3 regions of the Kitasatospora sp. NPDC058063 genome follow, and region 1 is predicted to be linked to each of the others. Evidence: riboswitches for the same ligand, from Rfam matches in the RefSeq annotation. Region 1 holds a riboswitch; each other region holds the start of a gene.
The links. Region 1 has a riboswitch for cyclic di-AMP ahead of ACFVUY_RS06780 (peptidoglycan DD-metalloendopeptidase family protein). Riboswitches for the same ligand answer to the same signal wherever they lie in the genome.

Region 1 (4,630 bases):
CTTCCCCGAACCGGCCCGGGACACCGAGGACTTCGGCCACCGGATGCACGCGCTGCTGGCCGCCGCCCAGTACGGCCTGCCGGTCCACCGGCGCTGAACCCGGCGCACCGCGAGCGCCGGCCGGTCACCGCTCGACCGCACCCCCAGCACCACCCGCCCGGTCACCGCTCGACCGCGTCCTCCAGCACCACCCGCCCGATCCGCGCGTACAGCTCGGGCCGCCAACGGCGCACCGCCAGCGCCAGCCCGACCCCGCCCGCGAACACCCCGATCACCAGGTACGGGATCAGCCGAAACAGCAGCGTGTGCGCCGCCGCCCCGGCCGCGGCGTCCTTGTTGAGCACCAGCAGCACCACCACCCCGGCCATCGCCACCCCGCCCACCAGCGGTGCGACCAGCGTCCGGAACCAGTGCGCGGTCTCCGGGTGCCGCCCCCGCACGTGGAAGTACCCGACCACGGCGAAGGAGCAGAGCGTCTGCACGACCAGGATCGCCATCGTCCCGAGCAGCGCCAGCAGCGTGTACAGGTGCGCGTACGGGTCCATCCCGGCCGCCAGGAACCCCGCCACCAGTCCCACCGCGATCACCGACTGCACCACCGAGGCGACGTGCGGCGAACCGTGCCGCGCATGGGTGCGGCCGAGCGCCGGGTGCAGCAGCCCCTCCCGGCCGATCGCGTACAGGTACCGGGCCGCGCACTGGTGGAAGGCCATCGCGCAGGCGAACGAACCGGTGACGACCAACCATTGGAACACCTTCACCGCCCAGGCCCCCAGGTGCGCGCCGAGCGGGTCGAAGAACAGGCCGAGCCCGGCCGCCGCCGCGCCCGAACTCCCCACCCCCCTCAGCGCGTTCAGCGGGTTCACGGCCTCGACCACGATCCCGTCCGGCCCGCCGCCGGAGAACAGCACCGCGAACGAGACCGCCCCCAGCACCCCGATCTCCAGCACCAGCGCGACTCCGAGCACCTTGGCCGTCAGGTGCAGGTCGAACCAGGCCGTCACCCCGATCACCGTCGCCCCGAACAGCGCGTGCCAGCCCCAGCCCAGGTCCACCCCCAGCTGCGAACGGACCAGTCCTCGCAGCGAGTACGCGAAGAAGCCGAGGGCCGAGGCCTCGGTGACGACGTACGCCAGCACCGCGAGCAGCCCCGAGGCCATCCCGACCACCCGGCCCAGCCCGTGCGAGACGTAGCCGTAGAACGCGCCGGCCGCGGTGATGTGCCGGGCCATCGCCACGTAGCCGACCGAGAACACCGTCAGCACCACGGTCGCCACGATGTACGCGGCGGGCGCGCCGGCGCCGTTGCCCTGCCCGACGATGATCGGCAGGTTGCCCGTCATCGCGGTGATCGGGGCCGCGGTGGCGAGTGCCATGAACACCACGCCGACCAGGCCGACCGAGTCCGCCTTCAGCCGGTCGACGCCGCCCGTCCCCGGCCGCTCCCGCCCGGCCCTCTCCCCCGCCACGTCCCCGCTCCGGACCGCCATCCGGCCTCCTCGCCTCCCGGACCCGCCCGACCGCCGGACCGGCCGGACGCTGACCGTCCGACAGCATGGCGCGCCGGAGCGGCCCCGCGAGCGGGCCGACGGCCCGCCGGAGCGGTCGGGTTGACGCCGCGTTCGACCGGTCGAACGGCGCCCCGGAACCGCCGGACGGGCGGGGCACGACCGGGCACGACCGGGCGGGTCCGGAACGGCAGCGGCCGGCCCGGCCGTACGAGGAGGTCCTCGTGCGGCCGGGCCGGCCTGGGCGTGTCCCGCGCCCATGTCCGCCGTGCGGCGATCACCCGGTCGAGCGGTCACCCGACATGACCATCCCGGAGGATCGATTCGCCCCGCAGCAGCGGTGGTTCAGAAACCCTCGGGGCTCAGCGGCCCCGGGTCAGAGCGCGACGCCGTGCGCGCGCAGGTAGGCGACCGGGTTGATGTCCGAGCCGTACTCCGAGCCGTTGCGGATCTCGAAGTGCAGGTGCGGGCCGGTCACGTTGCCGGTGGCGCCGGAGAGGCCGATCTGCTGGCCGACGGTGACGGTCTGACCGATCCTCACGCCGATCGAGGAGAGGTGCGCGTACTCGGCGTAGTGGCCGTCGGCGAGCTTGATCTCGACCTCGTTGCCGTAGGCGCCGCCGTTGCCGGCCTTGACCACGACGCCGTTGGCGACGGCGCGCAGCGGGGTGCCGGTGGAGGCGACGAAGTCCTGGCCGGTGTGGTGGCCGGAGGCCCACATCGAGCCGGCCACGCCGTAGGCGGTGCCGAGCTTCGCGTTGGCCAGCGGGGCGACGAAGCCGGAGGTGGCGGCGGCGACCGGAGTGGCGGTCACGACCGGGGCCGGAGCGGCGACCTGCAGCTGGGTCTGGAGCTGGGCGGAGGGCTTGGCGGCCTCGGTCTTCACCTGGACCTGGGCCTGCGGCTTGGCGGCCTGGGTCGCCGGAGCGGCCGGCTGGGCGGGCTTCGCCGGGGCGGCCGGCTTGGCCGGGGCGGCGTCGGCGGCCGGGGCGGCGGCGTGGCCCGACAGCGCGAGCTGCTGGCCCGGGAAGATCAGGTTCGGGTTGGCGCCGACGACCGAGCGGTTCTGCTCGTACAGCGCGTGCCAGCCGCCCTCGACGTTCTTGGCGTCGGCGATCTTGGACAGGGTGTCGCCGCTGACGACGCGGTAGCTCTCCTGCGCGGCCGGGGCGGCCGGGGCAGCGGCCGGCGCGGCCGACTTGGTGTCCGTGGAGGCGGGGGCCTGCGCGGCCGGGGCGGCCGGAACGGCGTGGGCCTGGGCGCTCACCGCGGTGACGAGCGGGAGGGCGAAGGAGACACCGGTGACGGCGGTCGCGATGCCGATACGGGCGGCGCGGGGCAGGGCGATACGACGAGCCTGAGCAGGCATGGAATTTTCCTCTCCGACGCCTGCGAGGTGAGCTGTCGGGTTCGGGCTGGAGTTGCCCGGCCGCATGCGCGGCTTCACCCCTAGCCGGTCCTGGACGCCCGCGCCCTGAGGCGCGAACTCCGGTCCGGCGACTTACCTGTGGGTCCCCCGCTCCTGCCGTACAGAGTTCGTTTCGAACCACCGGGCAGCGGCAGGACTCGGCGTTCCACCCGGGGGATCCGTCCGGACTGGCCGGGCGGTCGCTGAACTAAAACCCATCCGTTCGGGTGAAGCAATGTCGATCTTTGAAAGGGCAACCATCTCCCCCGTTCCGGTGACCCTCCGCAGACCGGACCCCACGGTGCGTACACAACCCATTCACCCCCCGCCACTGATCCACGACCCTGCGCCGAGATCGGCGACGGACCGCAGCCATCCGTTCACGCACCGCCGACCGTCAACACACCCACCGGTGACCCTTGTCACGTGCGCCCCGGCAGCGCAGGATTCGCCCGTGGCCACCTCCGAGGCCGGCACCCTGCGCCTGGGCACCGCGCAGGGTCGCTGGGTACTACTGGCGACCGTGCTCGGCTCCAGCATGGCGATGCTCGACGGCACCGTGGTGAACGTCGCCCTGCCCCGGATCGGCGCCGACCTCGGCGCCTCCCTGGCGTCCCTGCAATGGACCCTGAACGCCTATCTGCTCACCCTGGCGGGCCTGATCCTGCTCGGCGGCGCGCTCGGCGACCGGTACGGGCGGCGCAAGGTCTTCCTGATCGGCGTGGTCTGGTTCGCCATCGCCTCCGCGGCCTGCGCCGCGGCGCCGAACATCCACGTGCTGATCGCCGCCCGCGCCGTCCAGGGCATCGGCGGGGCGCTGCTCACCCCCGGCTCGCTCGCCATGCTCCAGGCCGTCTTCCACCCCGACGACCGCTCGGCCGCGGTCGGGCTCTGGTCCGGCCTCGGCGGGGTGTCCGCCGCGATCGGCCCCTTCCTCGGCGGCTGGCTGGTGGACGGCCCCGGCTGGCGCTGGATCTTCCTGTTGAACCTGCCGCTCGCCGCCGCCGTGATCGCGGTGACCACCCGGTCGGTGCCGGAGACCCGGGACGAGGCCGCCACCGGCCGCTTCGACGTGCTCGGCGCCGTGCTCGCCGCCCTCGCGCTCGGCGCGATCACCTACGCGCTGACCGCGGCCGGCGAGGGCCTGTCCCCGGCGGTCTGGGTCAGCGGGGTGATCGGGGTGGTGCTCGGCGTCGCCTTCGTGGCCGTCGAACGCCGCGCGCCCGAACCGATGCTGCCGCTCGGGCTGTTCTCCTCACGGCTGTTCACCGCGGTGAACCTGGTCACCCTGTGCGTGTACGCGGCGTTCAGCGGCGTCTTCTTCCTGCTGGTGGTGCAGCTCCAGATCGTGTCCGGGTTCTCGCCGCTGGTCTCGGGCTTCGCCCTGGTGCCGATCACCGTGCTGATGCTGGCGCTGTCCGCGCGCGCCGGGCGCCTCGGCAAACGGATCGGCCCGCGCGTCCCGCTGACCGTCGGCCCCCTGCTGTGCGCCGCCGGGGTGCTGCTGATGCTGCGCATCGGCCCCGACGCCTCGTACTGGGTGGACGTGCTGCCCGCCGTCACGGTGATGGGCTGCGGGATGACGCTGCTGGTCGCGCCGCTGACGGCGACCGTGCTGGCCGCCGTCGAGGTCCGGCACGCCGGCATCGCCAGCGGGGTCAACAACGCCGCCGCCCGCGCGGCCGGCCTGCTCGCGGTGGCCGCCCTGCCGGCG
Region 2 (4,630 bases), on a different contig from region 1:
AGCGGCTGCGCCTCGGGCAGCCGGACCTGGTGAAGGCGCTGGAGTCGGGCACCGTCCCGAGCGCCGCCGATCCGATGGACGTCGCGGCCGCCGCCTACCTGGTGCGTTCGGCGGGCTGGAGCCGGCTGGTGGCCGAGGCCGGCGAGGAGGCCGAGCGGGCCGGTGCCGAGGACGCGGCCGCGGAGTCGGCCCGGCTGGTGGAGAAGCTGCACGCCGAGCTGGCCGAGGTGCGGGCCTCCGCGCGGGCGGAGGTGGACCGGCAGCGTGCCGAGTCGGACGGCGTCCGCAAGGAGGCCGAGTCGCTGCGCAAGAAGGTGCGGTCGCTGGAGAGCGACACCCGCCGGGCGCAGGCCGAGACCCGCCGGGTGGCCGGCGAGCTGGAAGCCCTGAAGGCGCAGACCGCGGCCGAGCGCGGTGCGGCCGAGACCGAGGCGCGCAGGCTCAGGCACCGGGTCTCGGAGCTGGAGAACGCGGTGGAGCAGGGCCGCCGGTCGGCCCGTGAGGGGCGCAGCGTCGAGGACATGCGGCTGCGGCTGCTGCTGGACACCGTGCTGCAGTCGGCCCAGGGGCTCCAGCGGGAGCTGGCGCTGCCGGTCTCCCAGATCCGCCCGGCGGACCTGGTGGAGGCGGTGGTGCCGGGGGCGGCCTCGCCCCACGACGTGGCCCGGCGCGGGCTGGCCGAGGACGATCCGGCGCTGCTGGACCAGCTGCTGGCGATCCCCCAGGTGCACCTGGTGGTGGACGGCTACAACGTGACCAAGACCGGTTATCCGACGCTGCCGCTGGAGCAGCAGCGGATCCGGCTGCTGGGCGGGCTGGCGATGCTGGCGCAGCGCACCCAGGCGGAGGTCACCTGCGTGTTCGACGGGCAGGACCTGGACGTCCCGGTGATCATGGCGCCGCCGCGCGGGGTCCGGGTGCGGTTCAGCCGGACCGGGGAGACGGCCGACGAGCTGATCCGCCGTCTGGTGCGGGCCGAGCCGCAGGGCCGTCCGGTGGTGGTGGTGTCCACCGACCGGGAGGTCGCGGACGGCGTGCGGAAGGCGGGCGCGCGCCCCGTCGCCTCGGTGCTGCTGCTGAACCGGCTGGCGCGCCCCTGACCCCGACCAGCTGTGCGATGCCTGGTCAGGAGTGGTTCCGGAGTGATGTGCGGGTCCCGTGTCGTCAGTGTGCGGACCGGAGTTCACACCTTCGGGGGAGTGGCAAAACGGATAGATCTTCACTAGGGTCTGGCGTCAAACCTATTTTCCGGAATCTCATCCCATCAGGTGAGTCCGTTGGAAGAAGGAGCAGGACCCTTGGCCTCCCACCGCCGTCCCAAGCAGCCGAGCCGCGCGCGGATCTCCGTGCTCACCGCTGCTGCTGCGACCGCGGTCGCCCTCTCCGCCCAGGTGGCCGCGCACGCCGCGCCGCAGCCGAACAAAACGGACGTCAAGGCGCAGATCGACCAGCTCCAGGAGGAGCAGGAGCAGGCGGCGGAGAAGTACAACGGCGCCAAGGAGCGGGCCGACCAGCTGCGCAAGCAGGCCGACCAGCTGCAGGACCAGGTGGCCCGCAGTCAGGAGCAGATGACCCAGCTCCAGGGCGGTCTCGCCGAGGTGGCGGGCGAGCAGTACCGCACCGGCGGCATCGACCCGTCCGTCCAGCTGATGCTCACCTCCGACCCGTCCGGCTACCTGGAGAAGGCCTCCACCGTCCAGCAGGCCAGCAGCAGCCAGGCCGAGGCGCTCAAGGGGCTGCTGGACCAGCAGCGCCGGCTGGACCAGGAGAAGGTCGAGGCCTCCGCCGTGCTCGCCTCGCTGGACACCACCACCAAGGACCTGAACCAGGCCAAGGCGGACGTCAACACCAAGCTGAAGGCCGCCCAGGACCTGCTGAACTCGCTGAGCGCCACCGACCGCGCCGCGCTGAAGGCCCAGCAGGCGCAGGACGACCGCGCCTCGCGCGGCAGCGACCGGGTCGACCTCAGCAGCCTGCCGCCGGCCAGCGGCTACGCGGCCGTGGCGATGGCCAAGGCGATGGGCAAGCAGGGCTCGCCGTACGTGTGGGGCGCCACCGGCTCGACCACCTTCGACTGCTCGGGCCTGATGGTCTGGGCGTACGGGCAGGCGGGCGTCTCGCTGCCGCGCACCTCGCAGGAGCAGGGCCACTACGGCACCCGGGTGCCGTCGCTGGACCAGGCCCAGCCGGGCGACCTGGTGATCTACGGCAACGACATGCACCACGTCGGGATGTACATCGGCAACGGCATGGTGGTCCACGCGCCGCACACCGGTGACGTGGTGAAGGTGATGAAGGCCGACGCGATGTCGATCAACACCATCCGCCGGGTCTGACGGCCCGACACGCCCGCGGGGCCGTTCCGGGGCCTGTGAAAAGCGCCACCCCTCGTGCGGGGGGTGGCGTTCGGCTTTCCGCGCCTTCGCGGCCACATGCTGAGAACTGATCAGCCTTCTGTGTGCCGGTGGTCACCATCGGTCATTTTCACAGCAGAACTTGGGAAATCTTTGGTCTTTTTTCTGACAAGGATTTGAACCGATCACGGTTCAGTTACTAGGGTCGTGCTCTGAACCACCGCACTGTCGATCGCCCAGCCAGGGTGGCGGCGGTGGTTACCGTCGAGTTCGTGAGGCAGCGGGGCAGGTCGAAGCGACTGCCCGACAGGGGAGCCCAGTGTTTTGGGGGCGCTGCGGAGCGGAGCCGGGGAACCACGTTCCTCCGGGGTGAATCGACGCCAGGTCGGCCGATGGAACGGCCGTGAGGCGTCGTAGGGCATGCTTCCGGCCCGAACCCGTCAGCTCACCCGGTAGGCGGACGTAGGAAGAAGGAGTCCGCCTTCGTGGCGTCCCATCGTCGTCCCAAGCCCGCAGGCCGCGCCCGGGTCTCGATTCTGACCGGTGTCGCCGCGGCAGCCGTCGTCCTCTCCGCGCAAGGTGCCCACGCCGACCCGCAGCCGACCAAGGAACAGGTCAAGGGGCAGGTCGACCAGCTCAACGAGCAGGCCGAGATCGCGACCGAGAACTACAACGCGGCCCAGGCCAAGCAGCAGGAGCTGGAGAAGCAGGTCTCCGGCATGCAGGACCAGGTGGCCCGTCAGCAGGCCCAGGTCACCGAGCTCCAGGGCGGCCTGGCCGAGATCGCCGGCGAGCAGTACCGCAACGGGGGCATATCCCCGACCGTCCAGCTGATGTTCTCCTCCAGCCCGGACACCTTCCTCAGCCAGGCCGACGCGCTGAACCAGGCCGGCAGCACCCAGAAGGGTCAGCTGAAGGAGCTCCAGGAGCAGCAGCGCAAGCTCGACCAGGACCGCAACGAGGCCCAGGGCAAGCTCGCCGAGCTGGAGTCGACCACCCAGCAGCTGAAGACCTCCAAGGAGGAGGTCCAGGGCAAGCTGAAGGCGGCCCAGGACCTGCTCAACACGCTGACCGAGCAGGAGCGCCAGGCGCTGCGCCAGGCCGAGGAGAAGGCCGCGGCCGACGCCAAGGCCAAGGCCGACGCCGCCCAGGCCCAGCAGCAGCAGGCCGACCGCGCCTCCCGCGACAACAGCCGCGGCGACCTCGCGGCCGGCTCGAGCGCCTCGACCGGCTCGACCGCCTCCTCCCCGGTGAAGGTGGCCCCGGGCAGCTCGCGCGGTGCCGCCGCGCTGTCGGCCGCCGCCTCCAAGATCGGCAGCCCGTACGTCTGGGGCGCCACCGGCCCGGGCTCCTTCGACTGCTCCGGCCTGATGGTCTGGGCGTTCAACCAGGCGGGCGTGTCGCTGCCGCGCACCTCGCAGGCGCAGGCCTCGGCCGGCACCCGGATCGGCTCGGACATCTCCCAGGCCCAGCCCGGCGACCTGCTGATCTTCTACACCGACGCCCACCACGTCGGCATCTACGCGGGCAACGGCCAGGTGCTGCACGCGCCCAAGCCGGGCGCGTCGGTGCGCTACGAGGCCGTCACCAACATGCCGCTGGCCTCCATCGTGCGGGTCTGATCACCGCTCGAACGCTTCCAGGCCCGGCCTCCCCCAGGGGAGGCCGGGCCTGCGGTTTTTCCTGCGGCTTTTCCCGAGGGTCGGTCAAATGTCCGACAACAGCCTGAATATTCGGGTTGGCAGGGGTTTGGACTCGCTTGCCCTGACTCGCTAACGTCTGCCACCGGACTCCCGCTCGACGGCCGCCCGTCCCGGTGCGGCGGCGGGAGCCGCGCCGCAGGATTGGAGCCGCTGCCGCCATGCCCGTGCACCGCCGTTCCCAACTGCTCGCCCGGGCGCTGGTGCTGACCGCGGCCGCCGCCACCGCCCTGGGTGTGGCCGCCGGAGGCAGCGCCCAGGCCGCCCCCGGCAGCCCCGACCCGGGTGACCGCCAGGACGTCAAGACGCAGGTGGAACAGCTGTACGACGAGGCCGAGCAGGCGTCCGAGAAGGCCAACGCGGCGCAGGAGGCCCAGCGGCGGCTCCAGGGCGAGACCACGATCCTCCAGGGCGAGATCGCCGTGGCCCAGGACCAGCTCAACGGGCTGCGGGGCGACCTCGCGACGGTGGCCGGGGCCGAGTATCGCGGCGGCGGGATGACCCAGACCGCCCAGCTCATCCTCTCGCCCGACCCGGAGGGCTACCTCTCCCGCGCCCGCGCCCTGGGCCAGGCCG
Region 3 (4,630 bases), on a different contig from region 1:
CGGGCGGTGCGGCAGCGCGGGCTGTCGGTGCCGCAGGACGTGTCGGTGGTCGGCTTCGACGACTCGCCGCTGATCGCCTTCACCGAGCCGCCGTTGACCACGATCCGCCAGCCGGTCGAGGCGATGGCCACGGCGGCGGTGGACGCGCTGCTGGAGGAGGTCGGCGGAAACGCGGCCCAGCGCGGCGAGTTCATGTTCCAGCCGGAGCTGGTGATGCGCGGGTCCACCGGGGCCTGCGCGCGCTGAACCCCGGCCGTCACGGCCGACGGAAGGGCCCCGGAGGGCGGTTGCTCTCCGGGGCCCTTCGGCGTGCGTGCGGTCGGCCGCCCCGGGCCGTCGGGCGGTCAGCCCTCCTGGGTGGTGGGGCGGTCGACGGTCGGTCGGTGCCCGTCGGCCGCCTCGCCGGTACGGGTCTCGGTACGGCGGCCGCGGGCCAGGTAGTCGCGCAGGACCAGTTCGACGGCGTCCTGCGGGTTCTTGGTGCCGGAGAGCAACATCGCGTCGATCGCGAGGTTCGCGTCGAGGGTGACGGTGACCTGGGCCATGTGACTCCTCCTCGGGTGCAGAGCAGCAGCATGCCCGTTGGGGCGGGGAATCACCATGGGGATTCGCCATGGGGATTCAGCACGGGGCTTCGCCGCAGGGATTCGCCACGAGGTACGGCCGGAGGCATGCCGGAACCCCCGGGGAGGAGCGACCAGACTCTCCCCGGGGGCGTGGGCGGTCAGCGTTCGGACGACAGCTGACAGATGATGAAATCTGTTATCTGTTATCCGTCAGCTGTTATCCGTCGTCCGTCATCCGTCGGCTGTTCGCCGTTCTCAGACCCGGCCGGCGAAGTCCGGGGCCCAGTTGGCGATGCTCTGCTCGCGGACGCCCGAACTCGGGTTGGCGGCCTCGACGTACTTGCCGTTGCCGACGTAGATCGCGACGTGGTAGACGCCGGAGTCCTTGCCGTTGTTGGACCAGAACAGCAGGTCGCCCGGCTGGAGGCTGTCCAGCGAGACGTGGGTGCTGGCGGCGGCCTGGTCGGCGGCGATGCGCGGGACGGAGACGCCCGCGGCGCGCAGCGCGGCCTGGGTCAGGCCGGAGCAGTCCCAGCCACCGTTGCCGGTGCCGCCGTAGACGTACGCCTGACCGACCTTCGACTCGGCGAAGGAGACCGCGGCGGCCATGCTGCCGGTGGCGGCCGGAGTCTGGGTCTGGGCCGGAGCCTGGGTCTGCGGAGCGGGCTTGGCGGCCGGCTTGGTGGACGGCTTGGCGGCCGGGGTCTGGGCCTGCGTGGTCGGCTGGGCGTTCACGGCACCGCCGTTCGCGGACTGGCCGGACTTCTGCGAGCGGTCGAACCAGGTGAAGTCCGAGCCGGACTTGCCGGTGGCGGACTGGCCGGCCTGGGCCTGGCCGTTGCCGCCGAAGGACAGCTGCTGGCCCGGGTAGATGCTGTCCGGACCCTCGGTCAGGGTGCCGCGGTTGAGCTCGTACAGCCGCTGCCAGCCGCCCTGCACCTTGTGCTGGTCGGCGATCGCGGACAGCCAGTCGCCCTCGACCACGGTGTAGTCGCCGTTCTGGGCCTGCTGCTGGCGCTTCTGGACCCAGTCGCTCCGGTTTCCGGAGGCGGCGGAGTCGGTGCCGGCCTGCGTGCCGTCCTGGGCGGGCGCGGCGGGCTTGGCGGCCGGGGCCTGGGTCTGCGGAGCGGGCTTGGCGGCCGGGGCGGCCGGCTTGGCGCTCTGGGCGGGCTGCGCGGGCTTGGCGGCGGTCGAGCCGGCGGTGGAGCCCGCCGAGGTGTCGACGGCGGCCGCGGCGCCGCCCTTGGTGAGGCCGGCCTGGACCGAGCACACGGGCCAGGCGCCGGGGCCCTGCGAGGCGAGGACCTTCTCGGCGACGGCGATCTGCTGGTCCTTGGTGGCCAGGTCGGCGCGCGCCGCGAAGGCGCTGCCGCCGAAGGCGGACCAGGTGCTGGAGGTGAACTGGAGGCCGCCGTAGAAGCCGTTGCCCGTGTTGATGCTCCAGTTGCCGCCGCTCTCGCACTGGGCGACCTTGTCCCAGGTGGCGACGGTGGCGGCGGAGGCGGTGCCGGAGGCGATGCAGGGGACGGTGAGGCCGACGCCCGCGACGCCCAGGGCGGCGATCACGCGACGGGTGCGGCTGGACAGACGAGTGCCGTTGGTGGGCAGCATGAAGACGCGGTCCTCTCCCACGCCTGCGAGGTGAGCTGTCGGATTCGGGCTGGAGTTGCCCGGCCGCGCTGTGGGCGCGGCTTCACCCCTAGCCCTGGACCGTTCCGGAGATCGGTCCGGGGCGACTTACCTGTGGGTCCCCCGCTCCTGCCGTGGTGCGATTTCGCGCTGCCAGGACATCCGACGGCAGGACTCGGCGTCGCGGATGAACCGGGTTCGTGTGGTCACGAACGGGGAGCACGTTAATCAGACTTAAGTTCAAACTGCAAACGGCTGTGATGCGCATCACGGTTTAGTGGGAACTGCCAAAATTGCCGCTCTTCATGATCGTAAATGATCGTTTTCAGGCAACCCTGTTGCGGAAGCCCACAACTGGCAGCGCTTCAGAAGTGGTGTGACGGTGCGTCGAATCGCGGGCCGGAGCGCCCCGGCGGATGCTGTGGCGGCAGTGATGCGAGCGCCCGCGACCGCGTTTCCTATTTCCTTTCAAATAGGCCAGAACGGACATTCCACTTCATTGCCGTCCGACTTCCGCGGGACGGCCGTGGGCGGGCGGAGCAAAACCGAAGGGCCCGGAACGCATGCCGTTCCGGGCCCTTCGGTGCGCGCGAACCGGCGCGCGGCGTCGACTACCGCCCTGCGGGCTCCTGGGAGGCCGCGTGAGCGCCGCGGACGCCCTCCAGGGCCCCCTCGGCCTCGGCGGCGGCCGCGGCCGCCGCCTCGGCCCGTGCCAGGTCCTCCGGGGACGGCGCGGGCAGCGCCGCCAGGTAGGTGGAGGCGATCAGCTGGCCGACCGACGGGTACGAGCCCAGCGGCGCGGCCGACGGGCAGCCGGTCTCCTCGGCGGCGGTGGCGAGCAGTTCGGAGTCCGCCTCCGGGCCGATCACCAGCGGGGCCAGCGCCGGGCGCTGCGAGCCGGTGTCCCTGAGGTGGTTGACGGCCGCGGCCACCGAGCCGGGCACGTCGAGCGCGGCGGCGACGACCGGCACGGCCAGTCGGGCGGCCAGCAGCACGCCGGTGATACCGGCCGCCGCGGCCGCGTCCTCGCCGCCGACGGTGGTCAGCACCACGCCGTCCGCGGCGGTCGCGATGGCGAACAGCCGGGCGCGGTCGGCCCGGGCCAGCCCGGCCTCGGACAGCCGGACGTGCACGGCCTCGGCCAGCAGCGGGTGCGGGCCCAGCGGGTCGGTGACGGGCGCGCCGTACTCGGCGGCGAGCGCGTGAAGCTCGGTCAGGAAGGTGTGCGGGCCGGGCACCAGCGGCACCAGGACGGGCGTGGGCAGCCCGGCCTCGGCCGCCATGGCCAGCAGCTCGGCCACGGTGCGGTCCTCGCCGCCCGCGCCCTCGCCGCCGTTGCCGGGCAGGTAGCCGACCGCGGTCCGGACGCCGTTCTGCTCGGTGCGGACGATCGAGAGCAACTCCTCGACGACCGAGCGGGACTCGGGCCCGGCGGTCGCGGGCACGGCGAGCACCAGGGCCGGGGCGCCGGCCGGGATCTCGGGGCGCTCGGGACGACGGTGGCGCCCCCGCGCACGGGAGCCTGGAGTACGGACGGGCAGTGGCGCGCCCGGGATGGCTGCGGTGCTCATGCCGGAGATCGTAGGACATCTGCCCGTCCGGCTTGCAGTCGGCTGCCGCGTGGGTTTCACGCGGCAGCGGTCCGGAGCCCGGTGCGTCTCCGGCGCCGGTCCGGGCGCTTTGCCTACAATCCGGACATTCCGCTCCCAATCCCCGCGCGACCGCCGGTGGTTGCCTCGACGTGACCCGAGGGGGCCGACGTTGCACCTGGGGCGCGTGAGATGTCTCACAGCATGAGGATGGTTTGACGGAGGGTCACGGGGGTGCGACTCCCGGCATTCGAAGATCAACATTCAGCGGGGAGGCGCTCACGGCCGGTTATCGCGCGCCCGACGATTCATCGGCTATGTCCGTTTACGTACCGTCAGGAGAAGGGTCCGTGAAGAGTTCGCGGCTGCGGGCAAAAGGCCACGTGCACCTGCAACGTCCCGTGCTGATGCACGTGCACTGCAGCTATCATCGCGTCAAGTGAGGCGTTGTGCCGGACCGGTACGGGGCCGGTCCGTTCGTTTCGACGGTGCCGGGGGCGCCGCGCTGGACGACAACTCCGGAAGCTCTTCGGGAGATTTCTATGCACGACTCGCAGGACACGCACGGCTCGTACGACACCTACAACGGGATGGCCGCCGCCGATCTCCAGGGGGTGGTCTGGCAGAAGAGCCGGCACAGCAACTCCCAGGGCAACTGCGTCGAGTTCGCGGCCCTGCCCGGCGGCGATGTGGCGATGCGCAACTCGCGGTTCCCGGACGGCCCGGCCCTCATCTACACCCGGGCCGAGATCGCCGCCCTGCTGCTGGGGGCCAAGGACGGGGAGTTCGACCACCTGGCGGTCTGACCGACCGCCGTGCTCCATCATCGGGGGGCCGTCGTGGGTG

Region 2: it holds a riboswitch for cyclic di-AMP, as region 1 does, so the genes downstream of both, ACFVUY_RS11990 (NlpC/P60 family protein) here and ACFVUY_RS06780 (peptidoglycan DD-metalloendopeptidase family protein) in region 1, are expected to answer to the same signal.
Region 3: it holds a riboswitch for cyclic di-AMP, as region 1 does, so the genes downstream of both, ACFVUY_RS06520 (transglycosylase family protein) here and ACFVUY_RS06780 (peptidoglycan DD-metalloendopeptidase family protein) in region 1, are expected to answer to the same signal.

Annotation. Positions count from the first base shown of each region.
Region 1 covers NZ_JBHVSD010000003.1:38,895-43,524, reverse strand. The annotation lists gene ACFVUY_RS06790 (DUF2470 domain-containing protein) at 1-97, shown strand, start outside; gene ACFVUY_RS06785 (APC family permease) at 162-1,490, opposite strand; gene ACFVUY_RS06780 (peptidoglycan DD-metalloendopeptidase family protein) at 1,885-2,877, opposite strand; cyclic di-AMP (ydaO/yuaA leader) riboswitch at 2,880-3,080, opposite strand; gene ACFVUY_RS06775 (MFS transporter) at 3,371-4,630, shown strand, end outside.
Region 2 covers NZ_JBHVSD010000006.1:61,587-66,216, reverse strand. The annotation lists gene ACFVUY_RS12000 (NYN domain-containing protein) at 1-1,100, shown strand, start outside; gene ACFVUY_RS11995 (NlpC/P60 family protein) at 1,299-2,336, shown strand; cyclic di-AMP (ydaO/yuaA leader) riboswitch at 2,676-2,829, shown strand; gene ACFVUY_RS11990 (NlpC/P60 family protein) at 2,840-3,976, shown strand; gene ACFVUY_RS11985 (NlpC/P60 family protein) at 4,216-4,630, shown strand, end outside.
Region 3 covers NZ_JBHVSD010000002.1:645,124-649,753, forward strand. The annotation lists gene ACFVUY_RS06510 (LacI family DNA-binding transcriptional regulator) at 1-246, shown strand, start outside; gene ACFVUY_RS06515 (hypothetical protein) at 345-545, opposite strand; gene ACFVUY_RS06520 (transglycosylase family protein) at 822-2,198, opposite strand; cyclic di-AMP (ydaO/yuaA leader) riboswitch at 2,185-2,355, opposite strand; gene ACFVUY_RS06525 (hypothetical protein) at 2,807-3,766, opposite strand; gene ACFVUY_RS06530 (DUF397 domain-containing protein) at 4,327-4,590, shown strand.